Regions from separate parts of the Lysinibacillus sp. S1 genome, predicted to be linked through region 2. Evidence: riboswitches for the same ligand, from Rfam matches in the RefSeq annotation. Region 2 holds a riboswitch; each other region holds the start of a gene.
What was found. Region 2 has a riboswitch for thiamine pyrophosphate ahead of thiC (phosphomethylpyrimidine synthase ThiC). Riboswitches for the same ligand answer to the same signal wherever they lie in the genome.
Positions count from the first base shown of each region.

Region 1: linked by a shared signal. The riboswitch ahead of thiM (hydroxyethylthiazole kinase) and the one ahead of thiC (phosphomethylpyrimidine synthase ThiC) in region 2 are both predicted to bind thiamine pyrophosphate.
Region 3: linked by a shared signal. The riboswitch ahead of thiW (energy coupling factor transporter S component ThiW) and the one ahead of thiC (phosphomethylpyrimidine synthase ThiC) in region 2 are both predicted to bind thiamine pyrophosphate.

Region 1 covers NZ_CP173154.1:3,954,915-3,959,679, reverse strand. Annotated here, with positions in the region: gene sppA (signal peptide peptidase SppA) at 1-187, opposite strand, end outside; gene mbcS (acyl-CoA synthetase MbcS) at 373-1,956, opposite strand; TPP riboswitch at 2,147-2,244, shown strand; gene thiM (hydroxyethylthiazole kinase) at 2,328-3,095, shown strand; gene thiD (bifunctional hydroxymethylpyrimidine kinase/phosphomethylpyrimidine kinase) at 3,083-3,865, shown strand; gene thiE (thiamine phosphate synthase) at 3,897-4,541, shown strand; gene ACHZEU_RS19765 (alpha/beta-type small acid-soluble spore protein) at 4,611-4,765, opposite strand, start outside.
Region 2 covers NZ_CP173154.1:2,494,542-2,499,306, forward strand. Annotated here, with positions in the region: gene ACHZEU_RS12410 (catalase) at 1-95, shown strand, start outside; gene thiC (phosphomethylpyrimidine synthase ThiC) at 219-1,997, opposite strand; TPP riboswitch at 2,138-2,252, opposite strand; gene ACHZEU_RS12420 (AEC family transporter) at 2,313-3,242, opposite strand; gene ACHZEU_RS12425 (methyl-accepting chemotaxis protein) at 3,353-4,765, opposite strand, start outside.
Region 3 covers NZ_CP173154.1:1,855,165-1,859,929, forward strand. Annotated here, with positions in the region: gene ACHZEU_RS09585 (PotD/PotF family extracellular solute-binding protein) at 1-724, shown strand, start outside; gene ACHZEU_RS09590 (MFS transporter) at 1,215-2,411, shown strand; TPP riboswitch at 2,478-2,585, shown strand; gene thiW (energy coupling factor transporter S component ThiW) at 2,680-3,180, shown strand; gene ACHZEU_RS09600 (VWA domain-containing protein) at 3,335-4,765, opposite strand, start outside.

The DNA of each region.
Region 1 (4,765 bases), 1.5 Mb from region 2:
CAATTCGCTTATCAAAATTCTCCCCTTCAATGACATTTTCATATACATCTAAGCTATTACCTGCCATTAAGCTATCAAAATTACCTAGGAAATCTGCTTTAAATAGCGCAAAAATGGTATTAATTCCTAACGAAAATAGTAAAAGAACACCAGCCACTACTAAAGCAACCCACCTTTTTACATTCATGTCTTTCCGCCTCCTCAACACGTAATACGTATGACTTGCCAATTTGTTTCATTTTTTTGCAATAATTAAACACAAAAAGCTTTAAGCTATGTATTTCCTCATATTACCTTACCTAAAAAAAATAAAAAAATCAAAGTCCATACCTTTGATGAACTTTGATTTTCGACATTATTTCCTAGGAAATATTATAATTGGAGGTGTTTGATTTCTTGTTGCCGTAATTCGACACGTCTAATTTTCCCAGAAGATGTTTTTGGTAGTTCCTCTACAAATTCAATAGCACGTGGATATTTATAAGGAGCGGTCAATGATTTAACATGACTTTGGAGTGTTTGAATAAGCGCTCCATCACCTTTTTCACCATTGCGCAGAACAATAAATGCTTTGACAATATTTCCTCTTACTTTATCAGGGCTCGCTATAACAGCAGCCTCTTTTACAGTTGGATGTTTCATTAAAGCATCCTCTACTTCAAAAGGGCCAATTGTATAGCCTGAGGATATAATAACATCGTCTCCTCGTCCGTCAAACCAAAAGTAGCCATCTTCATCTTTATAGGCACGATCTCCTGTAATATACCAATCCCCACGAAATTGTAAATTTGTACGTTCAGGATCATTTAAATATTTTTTAAAGAGTGCTGGCGTTTCGCGATGAACAGCAATATCACCAACTTCTCCGATTGTAACAGGTTTGCCCAAATCATTAATAATTTCAACAGTGTTGCCAGGAGTAGGTTTTCCCATAGAGCCAACTCTCGCTTCCATCCCTACCATTGTGCCTACCAATAATGTATTTTCCGTTTGTCCATAGCCATCTCGCACTTGTAATTTGAATGTTTCCAAGAATACTCTAATAACCTCACTATTTAATGGCTCACCAGCTGATACAGCTTGGCGAATTGCACTTAAATCATATTCATGTAAATTTTCAAGCGCTGCCATAAAACGATATTCAGTTGGTGTACAGCATAGTACATTGATTTTGAATCTCTCAAGCAATGCTAAATAAGAAGCTGCTTCAAATTTACCTTTGTAGACAAATGCAGTAGCACCACTGCCTAAAGTAGCTAGAAATGGACTCCAAATCCATTTTTGCCACCCTGGTGCTGCAGTCGCCCAAACAATATCATTTTCTTGTACACCCAACCAATGTGGTGCTGTTGTTCGTAAATGAGCATAGCCCCAACTATGCGTATGCACTGCTGCTTTTGGATTTCCTGTTGTTCCGCTTGTATAGGCTAAAAATGCATTGTCTGTGCTTTTTGTTGGGATAGGATTTATGTAGGTTGTAGGTTGATTATTCATTTTTTCAAGTATGTTCTGCCAAGGTTCATGTGCATTCCCTATGACAAATTGCAGTATGTCTTGTAAATTTCCCACTTTATCGAACTGTTCAATATAGGGTTCAAATGCAATAACTGCTTTAGCATTTGCATGATGAATTCGATACTCAATATCCTTTGTTCTTAACATCTCAGAACTTGGAATAATTGTTAAACCCGCTTTCAATGCAGCAATATACACAATATATGCTTCAACCGAACGTGGTACCATTACTAAAATGACATCACCTTTCTTTAAACCTTGCTTGGTGAATACATGTGCTGCTTGATTCGCTTTTTCCAATAAATGTGCATATGTAATACATTGGATGTCTTGGTTTTCTTCATAAATGATTAAAGCATTTTTGGCTGCATCCTGAGCATATTTTTCAATTTCCTCTACTATGTTATACCATTCTGGTGCAACTAAATCTTGTCTTTTCATGGCAATTGCCCCCTTTTGTTATGACACATTATAAAACTCTTTTTTCAGCATTTTCAATGGTTTGTGCTTAATTTCGGTAAAGTCATGACAACTATCATACCCTCCTATATGGCATCGGTCACATTTTATCTATAGGAAAACTTGCTATTGAATACAAATGAAAAGTATGGTACATTTTGGTCAACTAAAAGCAAGATTGCAGGGGGACTCGTAAGAGTTGAGAAGGTAAAACCTGACCCTTTGAACCTGTTAGTTAATACTGACGTAGGGAGCAATAAACATCGTTTTCAGATGAAAGGCTCTTTTCGTGCATTTTTACACAAAAAGAGCCTTTTTTGCATGCTTACGTCCATCCCTAAAGGAGGACTACAATGATTTTTCAAACAATTCGTCAACAGCAACCACTTATCCATTGTATAACCAATTATGTAGTGGCAAATTTTCAAGCAAATGGTTTATTAGCGATAGGTGCTTCACCAGTAATGGCCGATGACTACCAAGAGGTAGAGGAGATGGTGGCCATTGCTCAAGCATTATTAATTAATATTGGAACACTTAATGATCGCACAAAAAGTGCCATGTTATTAGCAGGTGAAAAAGCCAATAAACTTGGTATTCCTGTTATTTTAGATCCTGTCGGAGTTGGAGCCACAACTTATCGTAAGGAAACCGTAAGATACTTACTGGAAAACATACACTTTGCCGTGATTCGCTGTAATCTCGGCGAGCTAGCAGCAATAGTTGGTGTAAATTGGCAACAAAAAGGTGTCGATAGTGGTCATGGCACTATAGCTATGGAATTAGAAGCCACATCATTGGCTCAACGCTATCAATGCATTGTTATTGTCACAGGAGAACGCGATTTTATAACTGATGGCAAGCATAGCCAATGGATCGCTGGTGGTCATCCACAAATGACGGAAGTAACCGGTACAGGTTGTTTACTTAGTGTAATTTGTGGCGTAGCCTATAGTGTAAGCCATAATCCTTACCAACAATTAACAGAAACACTTACTTACTATAAAAAAGCAGGTGTACTGGCATCCGCATTTACTGCAGACATTGGTGATTTTCAAATAGCCTTACTCAATGCTATACATCGCTTATCAAAGGATGGTGCAGCTTCATGCATATTGTAACAACAATCGCTGGCTCAGATAGTGGTGGTGGCGCGGGTATACAGGCTGATTTAAAAACATTTCAGGAATTAGAAGTGTTCGGTACTTCTGTTATTACTGCTCTAACTGCTCAAAATACTTTGGGTGTAACAGGTGTTTGCCCTATTGACGTTTCCTTTATAAAAAAACAATTAGAGGCCTTAGTAGAAGATTTTCCAATCGCTGCGATTAAAACAGGAATGCTTTATTCCTCAGAAATTATCAAAGCAATAGCACACAAGATCAGGGAGCTAAACATTCCACTGATTGTTGATCCGGTGATGATTGCAAAAGGTGGGGAAAGCCTATTACAGCAAGAAGCTATCGATGCCTTACGCTCAACTTTATTACCACTTGCTACGGTTGTTACGCCCAATATACCCGAGGCAGAGACACTTACTGGGAGATCTATTCATCATTTTGAAGATATGAAAGAAGTAGCTCAAAGCTTGTTACAGCTAGGTGTACAATGTGTCATCATTAAAGGTGGTCATTTAGCAGATCCACTTTATGCCATTGATTATGTATTTTGCAAAAATGGACGTTCTTTTTCTTTGCAGTCTCCACGAATCCAAACAAAAAATACGCATGGTACTGGATGTACATTTTCCGCAGCACTTACTGCTTTTCTTGGACAAGGATTTGCTCTGGAAAATGCCATTATAGAAGCTAAAAAATTTATCCAATTAGCTATTATGTTTAATTTATCGATTGGAAATGGTCATGGACCCACTAATCATTTTGATAAGTGACGGTATAAGGAAGGCTGTGAGGTGATTATTCATGAAACGTGAGGATTTGGAGCTTTATTTTATTATGGGTACGAGCAATGTTCCTCCTCAAGAACAACCTATCTATATCCTAGAAAAAGCCTTGCAAGCAGGCATTACAATGTTTCAATTTCGTGAAAAAGGTCCTCACGCGTTAACAGGACTTGCCTATGAACAATTTGCACGCCAATGTCAAAAACTATGTCATCACTATCATGTGCCCTTTATCATTAATGACGATGTTGATCTAGCGATACGACTAGGAGCTGATGGTGTTCATATCGGACAAGATGATTTACCMGTAAGTGTAGCACGTAAAAGAATCGGGAACATGATTCTTGGTGTATCTGTCCATTGCGAGGAAGAATTGCAAATAGCTATTAACCATCAAGCTGATTATGTTGGTATCGGTCCAATCTTTCCAACATCCTCTAAAAGTGATGCACAACCACCATGTGGTACATCTTTTTTACAGGAGGCACATTCATTACATCCTGAATTACCAATTGTAGCAATTGGTGGAATAAATTTCACAAATGTACATTCTGTATTTCAAACGGGGGTTGATGGTGTTGCTGTTATTTCAGCTATTTGTCAAAGCAAAGATGTTGATCATACAGTAGCTACATTTAGATCCTTATCTCGTATAAATAAATGATCAATAAACAAACTAAAACCAGTGCCTTTTACGGTCACTGGTTTAAGTTTATAAATGCTTAATCAGCATTTATTGGTTGTTGTTTGGCATACCTTTTAATTGAGATTCTGCCATTTGTACAAGACGTTTAGTGATTTCACCACCAACGGAACCGTTGGCACGAGCTGAAGCTTCAGCTCCTAATTGAACACCAAATTCTTGTGCAATTTCGTATTTCATTTGAT
Region 2 (4,765 bases):
CAGCATATGGTGAAGGTGTCGCTAAAGCGATGGGTCTTTCCTTAGAAGGTATGGACCTTACAAATCCATATGTAAAACAACCAACAAACGTTTAATATTCCACTTTATTATTGATATCCAAATCCAACTTTTACTCCATGTGAATCCACTATTCACATGGAGTTTTTTTATTAAGAAAAGGCCTATGTCTATTTTTTTGACATAAGCCTTTTCTTTCATTATTGATAAATTTGACTGCCTGCTTTTTTAAACTCCTCAGCCTTTTCTTTCATACCTTGATGGATCGCTTCAGTCGTATTCAAATCCTTATCTTTCGCATAATTACGAATATCCTGTGAAATTCTCATGCTACAGAATTTAGGCCCACACATAGAACAAAAGTGTGCTGTTTTTGCTCCCTCTGCTGGCAGTGTCTCATCATGATATTCCACTGCACGCTCGGGATCTAGTGACAGATTGAATTGATCACGCCAACGGAACTCAAAGCGCGCTTTAGACAGTGCATCGTCTCGTTGTTGTGCACCTGGATGACCTTTTGCTAAATCAGCAGCATGTGCAGCAATTTTATAAGTGATAACGCCCACACGAACGTCCTCGCGATTCGGTAAACCAAGATGCTCTTTCGGTGTCACATAACAAAGCATCGCTGTACCAAACCAGCCAATCATGGCTGCCCCAATGGCTGATGTAATGTGGTCATAACCTGGAGCAATATCTGTTGTGAGTGGTCCTAATGTATAGAAGGGAGCTTCCTTACAAACCTCTAATTGCTTGTCCATGTTTTCTTTAATCAAATGCATTGGTACATGACCTGGTCCCTCAACCATTACCTGAACATCATGCTGCCAAGCAATCTGTGTTAGCTCGCCTAGTGTTTCAAGCTCTGCAAATTGTGCCTCATCATTGGCATCTGCAATTGAGCCTGGGCGTAAACCATCACCTAAGGAAAAAGCAACATCATAGGCTTTCATAATTTCACAGATTTCCTCAAAGTGTGTATACAGGAAATTCTCTTGATGATGATATAAACACCACTGTGCCATTATAGAGCCACCTCGAGATACAATACCTGTCACACGATTTGCTGTTAGTGGTACATAGCGTAAAAGGACACCTGCATGAATGGTGAAGTAATCCACACCCTGCTCAGCTTGTTCAATGAGAGTATCACGATAAACCTCCCACGTTAAATCCTCTGCTACACCATTTACCTTTTCTAAAGCCTGATAAATTGGCACTGTTCCCACTGGCACTGCCGCATTTCGAATAATCCATTCTCTAGTTGTATGAATATGTTTACCAGTCGATAAATCCATAATATTATCTGCGCCCCATCGAGTTGCCCAGGTCATTTTCTCAACTTCTTCTGCAATGGAAGAAGATACAGCAGAATTCCCGATATTCGCATTGATCTTTACATGAAAATTACGCCCAATAATCATTGGCTCTGCCTCAGGGTGATTAATATTAGAAGGCATTATAGCACGCCCAGCTGCAATTTCTGAACGTACAAATTCAGGATCCATATTTTCACGAATCGCTACAAACTCCATTTCAGGCGTTATAATTCCCTTTCGTGCATAGTGAAGCTGTGTCACATTTTTACCTTTTTTAGCACGCAAAGGCTTTCTCGCCAACTCAGGGAAGACATTTTCTTGAATACGCGGGTCATCAACATGACGAAAGCCATTATCCTCCGGTTTAATGGAGCGTCCCTCATATGCTTCTACATCCCCTCGCTCTTGAATCCATGCATTTCGTAAGGCAGGTAAACCTTTCGTAATATCTACTTGGTAGGCTGGATCTGTATAGGGCCCACTCGTATCATATACTCGAATAGGAGCATTTTCTTCATTTCCAAAACTGCCTGTTGTCGGACTTAATGCAATTTCTCGCATAGGTACTAGAATATCTGGGCGTGATCCTTCCACATATACTTTTTTGCTTCCTTCAAAGCTGGACATAATGGTAATATTCTTTTCACTAATTGCTGACATGAGCTACTTCTCTCCCTTAAATTTATTTTGATATAAGGACCGATTCTAGCTCACCCCAACAATCCAAAAAATAAAGGCCGAATCCAAAATAATTATTTGGATCCGGCCACGAATGTAAAGGTCTATTGATTGCATACTCTGCAATAGCTTCTTAACTTTCCCACGCTGGTATGAGCCAGATCAGGTCCAAAGGGTCAAGAAACTTCGTAGCGTTTCCCTCTCAGCCTGACTCATCAGACTCCCCTAGTTAATACTATTTAGTTTGATGCTAGTGTAGCAGATAATACTAAGAGATGGAAGTTATTTTTTATCTTACTAGGTAAATAATACTTCTGCAAAATAGATCACAATGGTTACAGTTATACAGCTTACAATGGTTGAAAATAAAACAGCTTGCGCGGCTGTTGCTGATTCTACATCATATTCCAATGCTAGACTAGAACTATTGCGGGATGTTGGAAAAGCACTAGCTATAAACAGTGATTGTGCGACGACTCCATCTAATCCCAATATATAAATAATGGCCAATGCAACAGATGGTCCAATAATTAATCGCGTAAAACAGCTGATAAAGACGGTTTTATTAAACATTGATTTCATCTCTAATTGTGATAATTGCGCACCTAAAGTAATTAGAGCCACAGCAATAAATCCATCTGCCACATGTTCTACTGGTATTTTGATAAACTGTGGAATACCGATATCAAAATAATTCATAGCGACACCTATAATAAGCGCATGAATAATAGGCATTTTAAAGAAATCCTTGATGATTGTCATACCTGACTTTGTAGAAGAAATTAAATTGTATAAACCATATGTATACGTAGTCATATTTTGAAAGATTACGAGCATGACCTGAATGGCTACTCCAATAGGTTGCGTGGCAAATATCATTTGAGCCACTGGAATACCGTAATTACCCGAGTTAATGAGCACAACACTATTTTTAAAGACAGCTGCCTCTGTTCTAGCTAAACCTAACCCTTTTGCCATAAAGTGACTGAGTATCATTTGACTACCGATAAAGAGTACAATAAATAATCCGACCTCTCCCAGTACAGTTAATTCCACATGTGTTTCATATAAATTTACAAAAACAGCTGCTGGCATAAAGCAATATGTAATAAGCTGAGACAATGCTTTTAAATTAAAGCGAAATTTCTTTTGTAGTATAGCGCCTATTACAAGTAACACTAAAATAGGTACAACAATTTGAAAGAAAATCATTCCGAGATACATCATATCAATGTCCCCCTTCCAGTGTTAATAGTAGTGTTGAATTCCTTCTAGGTCAATTTCTCCGGCTTTCACCATAAAGAAGACTGCCTCTATATTGAAGGCAGCCTTTCTTTTTAAGCAAGCTTAAATCGGTTTACAACTTCTTGTAGCTCGTTTGAAATATCGTTCATATTTTGAATAGACTCTGCTACTTTTTGTAATTCTACTTGTTGATCCATTGCAGAAGCACTTACTTGTTCCGCAGAGGCTGCTGTTTGCTCTGAAATAGCCGAAATACTTTGGATAGCCATGATTGCCTGATTTTTATGCTCTAACATGCTAGATAGTTTATTCATTAAATCACTAATAGAATTTGCAATTGAACCCGACAAATCACTGCTATCTTTAAATGCTAGTTGCGTGCTTTGTACGGACTCATTTTGAGATTGCATTAAATCTGCATTAGATGCAATCACAGCAACCGTCTGCTGAGAATTTTCAAGAATACTTTCTACTGTACTCTTAATAATTTCTGTTTCATTCTTAGATTGTTCTGCTAGCTTTCTAACTTCCTCTGCAACTACAGCAAATCCTTTACCATGTTCACCAGCACGTGCAGCCTCAATACTTGCATTTAAAGCTAGCAGATTAGTCTGCTCGGTAATGCTTTGAATCGAAGCAATAATCTGATTAATATTGGCAATATTAGAAGCTAATGATTCCATTTGCTGCTGGATACGCCCATTCATTTCATTTGTCTCCATATTACGTTCTCTTAAACTTTCAACCTCATGCAATCCTTTTTCCGTTGTTACACCTGTTTTATGAGATAGCTCATCCATTTCATTAGAAAGAGCCGTAATAGCATCAATCTGATCTGATAAATCCATCATTCGATAATTTGTTTCTTCTGTATCCTCTGATTGCTTCGAAGCTCCTTGTGCAATCTCGTTGATAGCTACGGAAACCTCCTGACTAGAAGCAACTACCTCATTAAATGCCTCATTTACCTGATTAGAAGATTGGTTCAATAACCTCGTGGAATTTAGTACAGTTTGAATCGCACTATTGGTTTTATCTAACATATTATTATAGGCCACAGCAACTGCACCAATTTCATCAGGCTTAATATATCGCTCTTCTACCTTTTGTGTTAAATCCCCTTCGGCTGCAGTTTCAATCGATGCACGTAAAAATTTAAGTGGTTTTAATTGTTTATAGATGAATAACACACTTGCAGCTGTCATCAAAACCACCATAATAATGGAAGCAATAATCGTAAATACAAATACATGATTATATGTTTCTAGAATCTTTGATTCAGCTAACACGACTTGAACAGTCCATGTTTCGTCAATACCCTCTAAAATCATTGGAGCAAAAACATTATAGGCCTTTTCCTTCAGTTGATTAGAGTCAACGTACATACTTGTTAGTTCACCATTTTCCATTGTCTTACTAATACTTGTCCAAGTAGGATCCTCTTGCATATTGCGCCCAACTAGCTCATCACCAAAACTGTTAGCTGTTAGCACACCTTTATTCGT
Region 3 (4,765 bases), 640 kb from region 2:
TGACCCTTACTTTTTAGATTTACCATTCGATGCTAACAATAAATATTCTGTCCCTTATTTTTGGGGAACAGTAGGTATTGTCTACAATCCAAGCCTTGTTGGAGACTTAGACTTCTCCTCTTGGGACGATTTATGGGACCCTTCTTTAAAGCGAAAAGTCTTTTTAGTAGATGGTGCGCGTGAAGTCATTGGGATGGGCTTAAACAGTCTTGGCTATTCTCTGAATTCACTAGATGATCAGGAACTTCGTGAAGCTACTGACAAATTAATTACACTTGCACCAAATGTTAAAGCGATCATTGGAGATGAAATCACACCGTTAATGATCAATAATGAGGCAACTGTTGCCCTTACATGGTCTGGCCAAGCAGCTGATATGATGTATGAAAATGAAGAGTTAGACTTTGCTGTACCTGAGGAAGGCTCAAACTTATGGTTTGATAATATGGTCATCCCAAAAACATCGAAAAATATTGATGGTGCCCACACCTTTATTAACTTCATGCTAAGTGCTGAATCAGGTGCTCAAAATGCTGATTTTGTAGGCTATTCTACTCCTAATATTGCCGCTATGGACTTAATGGACGAAGAAGTTGTTTCTGACGAACGCTACTATCCTTCTGAAGAACAACGTGATACATTAGAGGTCTACAAAAATTTAGGACCTGATTATTTAGGGAAATACAACGAATTATTTTTAGAATTTAAAATGAGTATCAGATAATTAAACTAGCGAATTGGTTTTCACACCAATTCGCTAGTTTTTTTCTCTGCTTGTCTAACTGTTTATTAAACTAAGAACATTTTCAATCACTATTTGCATTATTATATTTATAAAATATTTTATCTAAATTTTAATAGATTCTCACATTAGTGTACTTTTGATAGTCCATAACTTCTAACGCTCAACATCGCTACAATTTATAGCCATGCTTTATGCCATTACAGACAGACTCTCCAAATTTTTAATTCTCCCTTTATAAGAGAAGTCCCTCAATTGTTGTTGCTTTACTAATTTATCCTCCCATAGCTTCTTTTCCCTCAACTTTTATGACTAAAATGTATTATTTCATCATGCATAGGTGCGTGGATAAAAACTTTTGTGGAAAACCATTCTAAATATAGAACCAGTACTATAATCTTAACTATTAGCCAAGCAATAATTCTTTATGATAGACTGTACTATATTTGATTACAAAAAGGGGGTTCATTCGATGACCCAGCAGAAGTCCAATAAGGCGGCTTTGTATATTTTAATGTTTAATATGTTTATCGCAATGGGGAGTATTGGCATTATTATTCCTGTCATGCCAGAGTATTTAAAAATATTTGGTGCAGCAGGACAAGTTCTAGGTATGCTAATCGCAACGTTCGCCTTAGCTCAATTCGTATTTTCTCCTATTGCTGGGAATCTTTCAGATCAGTACGGACGAAAAAATTTAATTATTTTCGGTCTTATCGTAACAGGTCTTGCACAAATCGGATTTGGCCTTGCTACAGATGTATGGATGCTCTTTTTAGCACGATTTTTAGGTGGTCTAGGTTCCGCATTTGTTGCACCTCCTATTATGGCTTTTGTCGCTGACGTCACAACCTATGAAGAACGTGGGAAAGGTATGGGGATGTTGGGTGCCGCTATGTCTCTTGGCTTTATGATTGGACCTGGTATTGGTGGCTTTTTAGCAAAGGTAAGCTTACATTTCCCATTTTTCACAGCTGGAGCTGCAGCCATTGTAGCATCTATTTTATCTTACTTTTTATTACCTTCTACCAAACCAAACACTGCTCAACAGAAACAAAAGCAAGACAATCTGGCGAAGCAAATGGCTCGTTCCATACATATGCCTTATTTTGTTATGCTCATAATTATGCTGGTGTTCTCGTTTGGAATTGCAAATTTCCAAACGACATTGTCATTATTTGTGACAGAAAAGTTTAATTACACACCTGTAGATATAGCGATTATATTAGTTGTTGGTGGTGCTTTTGGAGTAGTAGTACAAATGTTTATTATTACACCACTGTTCAATCGTTATGGTGAAATGAAAGTAGTACTAGTAAATTTATTTATTGCATCCGTTGCTATTTTCTTAATATTATTTGTTTCTGGCTTTGCCCTTATTTTAGTTGTAGCAACAATTTTCTCTACAGCAACGACATTAATTCGTCCAGCTGTTAATACACTCATCTCAAAGCTTGCAGAGAAAGAGCAGGGATTTGCTGCGGGCTTGAATAATGCCTATATGAGCCTCGGAAATATGATTGGACCCGCTTTGGCAGGTTTATTATTTGACTGGAATATGAATAGCCCATATATTTTCGGTTCTATCATATTATTAGCCTGTTTCTTCCTTGCGCTCATCTGGACAGTGAAAAAAGCACCTCATTTAATGCATCCCGATACAAAATAGTCTGAAAAATCATTGACTATTTTTAGCAGTATGTTACATTATTGTTGATTCACAAAATTGAATGATTTTAACCACTAGGGGAGTCTTTAAAAGGCTGAGACGTATATGGTAATATACGGACCCTTTGAACCTGATCTAGTTCACACTAGCGGAGGGAAGTGGCGCTACTTGCTGTTGTCACTATATACACGCAAGGCCGCTTCCTATTGTTTAAAGGGGGTGGCCTTTTTATTTTTCCTCACGAACTTTACCAAAAGGAGTGAACTTTATGTCAATTCGTAAATTAACAGTCATGGCTTTATTAGTAGCCGTTGCTGTTGCAGGCTCTACTTTCGTATCCATCCCAACAGGAATCGCACGTGCTTACCCAGTTCAGCATGCTATTAATGTGATAGGAGCCATTATACTTGGACCCGTACCAACAGTTATAGTTGCCTTTGTCACTGCCATCATTCGTATCCTTACTGGAACAGGCTCTCTACTAGCTATCCCTGGTAGTATCATCGGTGCGTTCTGTGCTGCCCTTGCCTATAAATATAGCAATAAAATGTGGTTAGCTGGTATCGGAGAAGTTATCGGAACGGGCATTCTGGCTTCACTTATTGCCGTCCCTTATGCAAAATTATTCATGGGAACATCTGTAGCAGCATTCTTCTTCCTACCAGCCTTTTTAACATCAAGTACGATCGGTGCTATTTTAGGTGTAATGGTTGCGAGTAGCTTGCGTAAAACAGAGCTAGTAAAGAGGTTTAATTCTTCTCTTTATTGAGAGAGATTGAATTATGAGCATTCATTGAGCTGGGGTAGTCCAATTTGGATCGCTTTTCTTCTCATTTACCCTCTTTACAAAGGGGATAACTCTTTATTTCATGCAATATAAAAAGCAGTGCAAAACTATTCGAGTTTGCACTGCTTCCTCTATTTTAAGATCGTTTTTTCATGCCTTTTAACAACTGTGCTACATTTGTGTCTTCTGCTATAGTTTTTTCCTCAACCAGCGGCTCTTTTTTCTTCGCATTCGTTAGGAAATTCCAACCAAAACGTCTTATGGTAATATCAATAAAGAAAAGAAGCATACTCGCTAAGAGTAGCCATGTGGCAATATTTTGCCGATCTGCTCCTTTTGTCGTAAAGTCACGGAAGACATCTTGTGGTTCCTTTAAAACAGTGCCTCCTGTTCGTTGAGTTAACTCTTCTATCAGTTGGTTATTTACAGGGAGTAGTTCGTATTCAGCACTATAAGGAACACTTAGCCCTGCCTGATAAATGGCCTGCTTTTCATCTGCTATACGGAAGAAAATTAATCCAGGTTCAGCTTGTACTACAGCTCGAACTTGAGATGCGGAAATGGTTTCAAGTTGTGTTTCTAGCTCCTCCCCTGCTTCATTTACCGCTACAATATCTAAAAATGCGGCTTCATTTGTAGGGTCTGTAATCATAAAGGAACCATCTGCTTCCAATCTTACATCATAGGCTACATCATTGTAGCTTGGTAGCATTTGAGAAATAAGTGTTTGCCAAAATGCTCCCCAATTCTGCCATCTTGCCCAATCTCCAGTCCATTTACCCGTTGAATCAGATGTAAAGGCAAATGTTTTACCAAGACCATATTGCCACTGCGCTAACACAGGATCTTCTTTCTCGCTTTCTGCTACAACAGTAGCCCCCTGTTTTGCCGTTGTCCCAATATATGCATTCATTTGTGGGACACCATTAGCAAACAGTGAGTTCCATCCTGCTGCATTATAAATTGCCGGATAGAATGGATTGTCCTCAATATAGGTGCGGGAAATCATAGCTGTTTCCCGAGATAAAATAGAAGGAATGGTTTGCTCATCTATCACATCATAGAAACGTCCACTGCCCATGTCACTAAGCGCTTCTAATAAGTTCGCATCGGCATCTTGTCCAATCGCTACTGTCGATAAGGTTATACCCTCTTCTTTCCCTTCACCAATTAAATCCTCATAGTTCCCTGCCTGTGACTGCCCATCTGTTAAGAGGATAATATGCTTACGTTGGAGCTTTAAATCAGCAAGGTTCTCGTAGGCTTTAGCTAATGAACTATAGATTTCTGTTCCCCCACCAGGTGTTACTGATAAAATAGTATCCACAGCCTCTTCTTTACTGTTAAGAGGCCCTGTCTCTATAATCTCCCAAGGACGATCATCAAAGGCGATGAATCCTAATGTATCCTCATCTCGCAACATCTCAACAGAACGTGCCGCTGCTTCCTTAGCAAGCTCAAGCTTCGAGCCTTGCATACTGCCAGAACGGTCAAGTACAATCACTAATCCTAAGGAAGGTAATTGCTCTTTGCCCTTAATTTCCATTTCCACTGGCAATAAGGTTTC